2 regions of the Marinobacterium sp. xm-d-564 genome follow, and region 2 is predicted to be linked to the other one. Evidence: predicted binding sites of a transcription regulator. Region 2 holds the regulator's gene; the other holds the start of a gene.

Region 1 (3,420 bases), on a different contig from region 2:
GTCGAAACCGGTTTTGATCCCCGTCGCTTCCATGTTGGCCAGCGTGTTGCCAATGATGGTGCCAAAGAAATAGAGCAACCCAGCGACCAGTGCGATCTGATAGAAGAAACCGCGGATGCGTGGGTTGTTATAAAAGGCGTTGGAGGTGGTTCCGGAGCTCGATTTACGGCTCGCTGACTTAACCTCTTCAATGGTTTTTTGTTTGAACATTGAATTAACCTAAAAATAGAGTGCTTTCACGCAGAAAGGGGCACTGTTGTGCCCCTTTTTAGATCGCTTCGGTTTTAGCGCATAGCTGGTGCGTATAGGATACCGCCATCACGCCAAGACGCGTTGATACCACGTGCTAGCTTAAGTGGTGAATCCATACCCACGTTACGCTCAAACGACTCTGAGTAGTTACCTACTTGAGTGATGATGTTGTAAGCCCAGTCAGCACTTAGACCTAGGTTAGCACCTAGTTCACCTTCAGCACCTAGTAGACGCTTGTTAGCTGGGTTGCCGTTCGCTTTCATGTCAGCTGCGTTTGCAGAAGTGACCTTCTGCTCTTCTGCTTCGATCATTGCGTTTAGAGACCACTTAACAATGTTGAACCACTGGTCATCGCCTTGACGAACTACTGGGCCTAGAGGCTCTTTAGAGATAACTTCGGGAAGAATCACTGCATTGCCTGGGTTAGCTAGACCGATACGAAGTGCCGCTAGCTGAGAACCGTCTGATGTTAGGAAGTCACAACGACCTGATTCGAAACCTTGACGAGTTTGGTCAGAGGTATCGAAAGTAACCGCTTTGTATGACATGCCGTTCTCACGGAAGTAGTCAGCGATTGCAAGCTCAGTAGAGGTACCCGCTTGGATACATGCGTTTGCACCGTCTAGCTCAGTTGCGCTTGATACGCCTAGGTCTTTCATGACCATGAATGACGCACCGTCGTAGTAGTTAGTACCAGCAAAGTTGATACCTAGTGATGTATCACGAGTGTGAGTCCAAGTCGTGTTACGAGATAGCATGTCGATTTCGCCAGACGCTAGCGCAGTGAAACGCTCTTTAGCGGTTAGCGGTTTGTATTGAACAGCTTCTGAATCGCCAAGTACTGCAGCTGCAACCGCACGACACATATCAACGTCGAGACCGCTCCATTTGCCGTTCTCATCTTTTTGAGAGAAGCCTGCAAGACCAGTAGATACACCACAAGTTAGGGTGCCACGGCTCTTAACATCGTCAAGAGTAGCTGCTTGAACTGCACCAGCAGTCATTGTTGCAGCAAGGATAGAAGCGGTTAGTAAAGCTTTCTTAGCCATTATGTAGATCCTCTTTTGAGTAGGTTGTTGTTCTTTTTCCACAGCAACTAGTGTGCCAACAATTTTCAGTGAGTCATTTTCATCGACATTCATCGTTAAAAATTGTCTGAAAGTTACGGTATAACGGGGTGTTTTGATCAAATAATCTTTAATACCCAACGCCAGCACTCTGCTTACTCGTTTAAGATTGTGTCATTCTGACTCAAAGGTCAATACTAAAGTAGGGCTTAAATTGAGATTTTGCACAGTATTGGTGCAATTTGATTTAAGTCCTGTTCCTCTTATAACTGAACGCAGTATATTAGTCCTATTGGCAAGATTTCGGAGTGGTTTGAGTGACAGCGATATTGAATGACTACCTAGAAAAACAGCAGCAAAAGGTTTCAGCAGCAAGAGATCTGCTTGAATCAGATCACAATCGGTTGGCGGAGTTAGATCGAGTGCTATTGGGATCTGACTATGTTGCGGATCAGCTGCAGCGTCATCCCGAATTGATTGAGCAGTTAAACCTTGATGTTGGTGAGCTTCCAACAGGTGCTTTAACAGCGCAAGTGTTGGCGGCTGTTGAAGCTGTGGGGAGTGAAGAGGCACTGAGTGTTGCGCTGCGTCGCCTGCGTCGATTGGCCATGGTTAGAATTATTTGGCGCGACTTGAACCGATTGGCCGATCTAACAGAAACCACCCGGATGCTCTCCGAACTGGCCGATGCCACTACTGATGCAGCATTGAATTGGCTGCACCAAGATCTAGTCAAAGATCTGGGTGAGCCAATGGACTCTGATGGAAATTTGCAACGCATGGCCGTCATTGGAATGGGCAAATTGGGGGCACATGAGCTCAATCTCTCCTCGGATATCGACCTGATGTTTACCTTCCCCGCCAATGGCGAAACCCAAGGTGGCCGCCGTTCACTATCCAACCAAGAGTTCTTTACACGACTGGGTAAAAGATTGATTCGTGTTTTAGATGCCCCCACAGCCGAGGGCTTTGTATTCCGTGTCGATATGCGTCTGCGTCCGTTTGGATCTTCTGGTCCATTGGTTGCCAGTTTTGATGCCATGGAGCAGTACTACCAGACACAGGGGCGTGAGTGGGAGCGTTATGCGTTGATCAAAGCGCGTATCATCGCGGGTGATAAGGAAGCTGGCGCCCAGTTGATGCAGGATCTGCGCCCCTTTGTCTATCGTAAGTACATTGACTACAGCGCCTTTGAATCTTTGCGTGAAATGAAAGGGATGATTGAGCGTGAGAACCGTTTAAAGGGTCGTGAGAATAACGTTAAGTTGGGAGCCGGAGGTATTCGCGAGGTTGAGTTCATCGCTCAAGCCTTTCAGCTAATCCGCGGCGGGCGTGATACACGTTTGCAGCAACGAGAGTTGTGCAACATATTGCCACTTCTCCCAGAGGTAGTCGGCATTCCAGACGTGGTTGTGACAGAGCTAACCCATGCCTACGTCTTCCTGCGTAATGTGGAACATGCGATTCAGGCGCAAGCAGATAAGCAGACCCAAGAGCTACCAGCTGATGATCTCGGTATGCAGCGCCTTGCCTACTCCATGGGCTTTACGAGTCCAGAGGCGCTTTTAACAGAGCTAAATGAGCATCGAAGTCGAGTCTCACAGCACTTTGCAGATGTTATTGCACCAGTGGATCAGGAAGGCAATGCCGAGCAAACTGAGAGCGATGCGCATCTTACGGGCCTCTGGCATGAGGAGTTTGCAGATCAGGAGGCGCTGGCTCACTATCTGACAGAGCTGGGTTACAGCGAAACCGATCGAGCGTTGAAGGCACTGGTATCGCTGCGCCAGTTAAGAACGGTACAGGCGTTGCAAAATGTCGGGCAGGAGCGTTTGTTGGATCTGCTGCCTCGTTTGCTCCGGGATCTGTCGGGCGTGGAAAACGCAGAAGAGACTTTGGAGCGGGTTTTGCAGCTGATTCAAGCTGTAGTGCGTCGTTCAGCCTATCTTCTTCTGCTAGCCGAAAACCCCAGTGCTCGAGCGCAGTTGGTAAAGCTCTGTTCAGCCAGTCCATGGTTTGCAGAGAAGTTAGCTCATCAACCGGTCCTTCTTGATGAGCTGATTGATGCATCATCACTGTTCAATCCACCGGACGCACAAGC
Region 2 (3,420 bases):
CCAACCGATAGAGACGAGCCTATCTACGTTGAGGCAGACTCAGCTAATATTGATGAGGCCAAAGGAGTCACTCGATACACAGGCAACGTCATCATCACCCAGGGATCAATGGTGCTTAAAGGTGAAACCGTCGATCTGTTACGTGGTAATGATGACACCATCAATCAGATCATCTCAAAAGGTGCTCCAGCCTACTTCGAACAACGCCCTCAACTGGACCAAGAGATTACCTATGCAACCGGCTCAACTCTGGATTACACAGTAAGCTCTCAACTGCTGTTAATTACGGGGAACGCTAGAGTGACTCAGGGTGGTGACGAGTTCACTGGGGCTAAAATTAATTACGACATGGCGAACTCTAAAGTAAAAGCCTTTAGCAGTGAGAGCGGAAGCCAGCGTGTCAAAATGGTTCTTCAGCCTAAAAAAGATAACTAACCATGAGTTCACTCGAAGCCCTCCACCTAGCCAAAAGCTACAAAGGACGCTCTGTTATTCAAGATGTGTCCGTCACTGTTGAGCCCGGTGAGATTATAGGATTGCTTGGGCCCAACGGAGCGGGTAAGACAACCTGCTTCTATATGATTGTAGGTCTGGTCAGAGCGGATCGAGGCAACATTCGTCTCAATGGCGACGACGTCACTAGAATGCCTATTCATGAGCGCGCAAAACGCGGCTTAGGCTATCTTCCGCAAGAGGCCTCTGTATTCAGAAAGCTGAGTGTCTACGACAATCTGATGGCCATACTGGAGCAGAGAAAAGATCTCACCAAAGATCAACAGCACCAGAAAGCTCAGTCACTGCTTGAAGAGTTTCATATCACTCACATCAAAGAGTCCAAAGGGATGGTCCTATCCGGAGGTGAAAGACGCCGAGTTGAGATTGCAAGAGCCCTAGCAAACGATCCTGACTTCATCCTACTGGACGAGCCTTTTGCTGGTGTAGACCCCATCTCTGTCAGCGACATCAAACAGACAATCAGACACCTTAAAGATCGAGGTATTGGCGTCCTGATAACAGATCACAATGTCAGAGAGACTCTCGACATTTGCGAACGGGCTTACATCGTTAGTGAGGGTAACATTCTTGCAGAGGGTGAGCCTGAGCAGATCATGATGAATCAAGCCGTTAAAGAGGCTTATCTGGGCAATGATTTTCGCTTGTAACTCTCACACTTTTAAGTAATTATCATTTTAATGAAGCACTCTTTACAGCTCAAAGTCGGACAGAACCTGTCCATGACCCCACAATTGCAGCAAGCGATCAAATTGCTGCAACTCTCCTCCTTAGAGCTACAGACAGAGATTCAAGAGGCACTCGATAGTAACCCACTACTGGAGGTAGCCGATGAAGAAGATCAGAGTGAAGAGAACTCTCAAAGCATTGAGCAAAAAGAGTCATCAACCTTAGATGAGACCCAATCTAATTCAGAGATCGAAGAGACGTTCGAATCGTCTCAGCCGGAAGATAGCTGGTCTACTGATGACATCCCTGAACAGCTTTCAACCGACAGTCAATGGGACGATACTTACCAAAGCTCTTCAAATTCCAATCGTGATGATGATTGGATGCCAGGTGATAATGACGCTGCGGTTGAAACCATCCAAGACCACCTTAACTGGCAACTGAATCTGGTTAATTTCAGCGATGTTGATCGATACATTGCTGAGATGATTATCGACTCTATCGATGATCGTGGCTATCTGATCACCGATCTGCAGGACATTCTTCTTAACTGCCAAGAGGAACTACCTGAACTCTTTTTTGAAGTGGAAATGGATGAGGTGGAGACAGTACTTCACCGCATTCAACAGTTTGACCCACCCGGTGTCGGTGCCCGTGATCTTGCAGAGTGTTTGAAAATCCAGTTAAGACAGCTACCCATAGAGACACCTTGGCGCGCAGAGTCACTGCGCCTAGCGACCGACTATTTAAACCTGTTGGGCAGTCGAGATTTTAAATCTTTGATGCGCCGTATGAGGCTCAAAGAGGAGCAACTGTCAGAGGTGGTTAGGTTGATTCAATCACTTAACCCAACACCAGGAGACTCTTTAGATCTGGGTGATACTGATTACATCGTACCGGACGTGATCGTGCGTAAACGCGCTGGGGAGTGGACACTCACTTTAAATAACGACGTAGTTCCTGAGTTACGTATCAATGATGTCTACTCAGGCATGATTAAACGTGCAGACAACTCCGCGGAGAACCAATTTTTAAAAGACCATCTCCAGGATGCACGCTGGTTCATAAAAAGCTTACAAAGCCGCAACGAGACCCTCTTAAAGGTTTCAACGGAGATCGTTTCCAGACAGATCGGTTTTCTCGAGCAGGGTGAACAGGCGATGAAGCCTCTTATTCTTCACGATATTGCTGAAGCCGTTGATCTACATGAATCCACCATCTCCCGTGTTACAACTCGAAAATACATGCACACCCCGCGCGGTGTCTTTGAATTGAAGTATTTCTTTTCGAGTCAGGTGGCTACCAGTGACGGCAGTGGTGCATCGTCAACTGCGATCCGAGCAATCATTAAAAAACTAATTTCAAAAGAAGACCCTCGCAAGCCACTAAGTGACAGTAAGCTTGCTACACTACTAGATGAAGAGGGGGTGAATGTTGCAAGACGAACCATTGCTAAATATCGCGAAGTTCTCAACATTCCACCTTCAAATGAGAGAAAGCGTTTGGTTTAATTGAGGTAGGCGGCCTCATTTTTTCACTCCGCCTAAGACGAGGAGAAGTCATATGCAGATAAATATTACTGGTCATCACGTAGACCTGACTGAAGCTCTAAGTGAATACGTACGTAACAAGTTCGATAAGCTAGAACGTCACTTCGACAACATTCAGAATGTACAAGTTACTCTCAGTGTCGAAAAGCAGGGTAAAAAAGCCGAGGCTGATATTCACTTAGCCGGTGGCCAAGTGGTTGCTTCTGATGAGCATGATGACATGTATGCAGCGATTGATGGCTTAGTGGATAAGCTTGATCGCCAAATCATCAAGCACAAAGAAAAAATGAAATCTCACAAATAAACGAACGACAACATGCAACTAGGTGACCTACTGACGACTGAAACAACCGCCTGCCGGGAGTCAGTCGCCAGTAAAAAACGCCTTCTACAAGTGGCCAGCAAAAAGCTGGCCTCTTCAGTTGATGGCGTAACAGAAGATGAAATTTTTACAGGCCTTCTTAATCGTGAGCGATTAGGCAGTACAGGCATTGGCTCTGGCGTGGGTATACCACACTGTCGGATTCCGGGCTGTTCAACAGCATCGGCCTGCTTAATCACACTCGATGGCGGTGTCGATTTTGATTCAATCGATTCAGCGCCGGTCGATCTTGTCTGCGCACTGATCGTGCCCGATGATGGAAATGATGAGCACCTTAAGACACTAGCTGGTCTAGCAGAGCTGTTC

The links. Region 2 encodes sigma-54, which starts transcription at its own class of promoters, with help from an activator protein. Its sites were predicted from a motif close to TGGCACNNNNNTTGCTNT; they were not measured.
Region 1: the regulator sigma-54 is predicted to act here: its motif matches at 1,342-1,359, upstream of XMD564_RS06755 (amino acid ABC transporter substrate-binding protein).

The regions. Positions count from the first base shown of each region.
Region 1 covers NZ_WBYO01000005.1:19,752-23,171, forward strand. The annotation lists gene XMD564_RS06750 (amino acid ABC transporter permease) at 1-210, opposite strand, end outside; gene XMD564_RS06755 (amino acid ABC transporter substrate-binding protein) at 285-1,301, opposite strand; gene glnE (bifunctional [glutamate--ammonia ligase]-adenylyl-L-tyrosine phosphorylase/[glutamate--ammonia-ligase] adenylyltransferase) at 1,637-3,420, shown strand, end outside.
Region 2 covers NZ_WBYO01000001.1:211,813-215,232, reverse strand. The annotation lists gene lptA (lipopolysaccharide transport periplasmic protein LptA) at 1-435, shown strand, start outside; gene lptB (LPS export ABC transporter ATP-binding protein) at 438-1,163, shown strand; gene XMD564_RS01085 (RNA polymerase factor sigma-54) at 1,194-2,693, shown strand; gene hpf (ribosome hibernation-promoting factor, HPF/YfiA family) at 2,746-3,036, shown strand; gene XMD564_RS01075 (PTS sugar transporter subunit IIA) at 3,049-3,420, shown strand, end outside.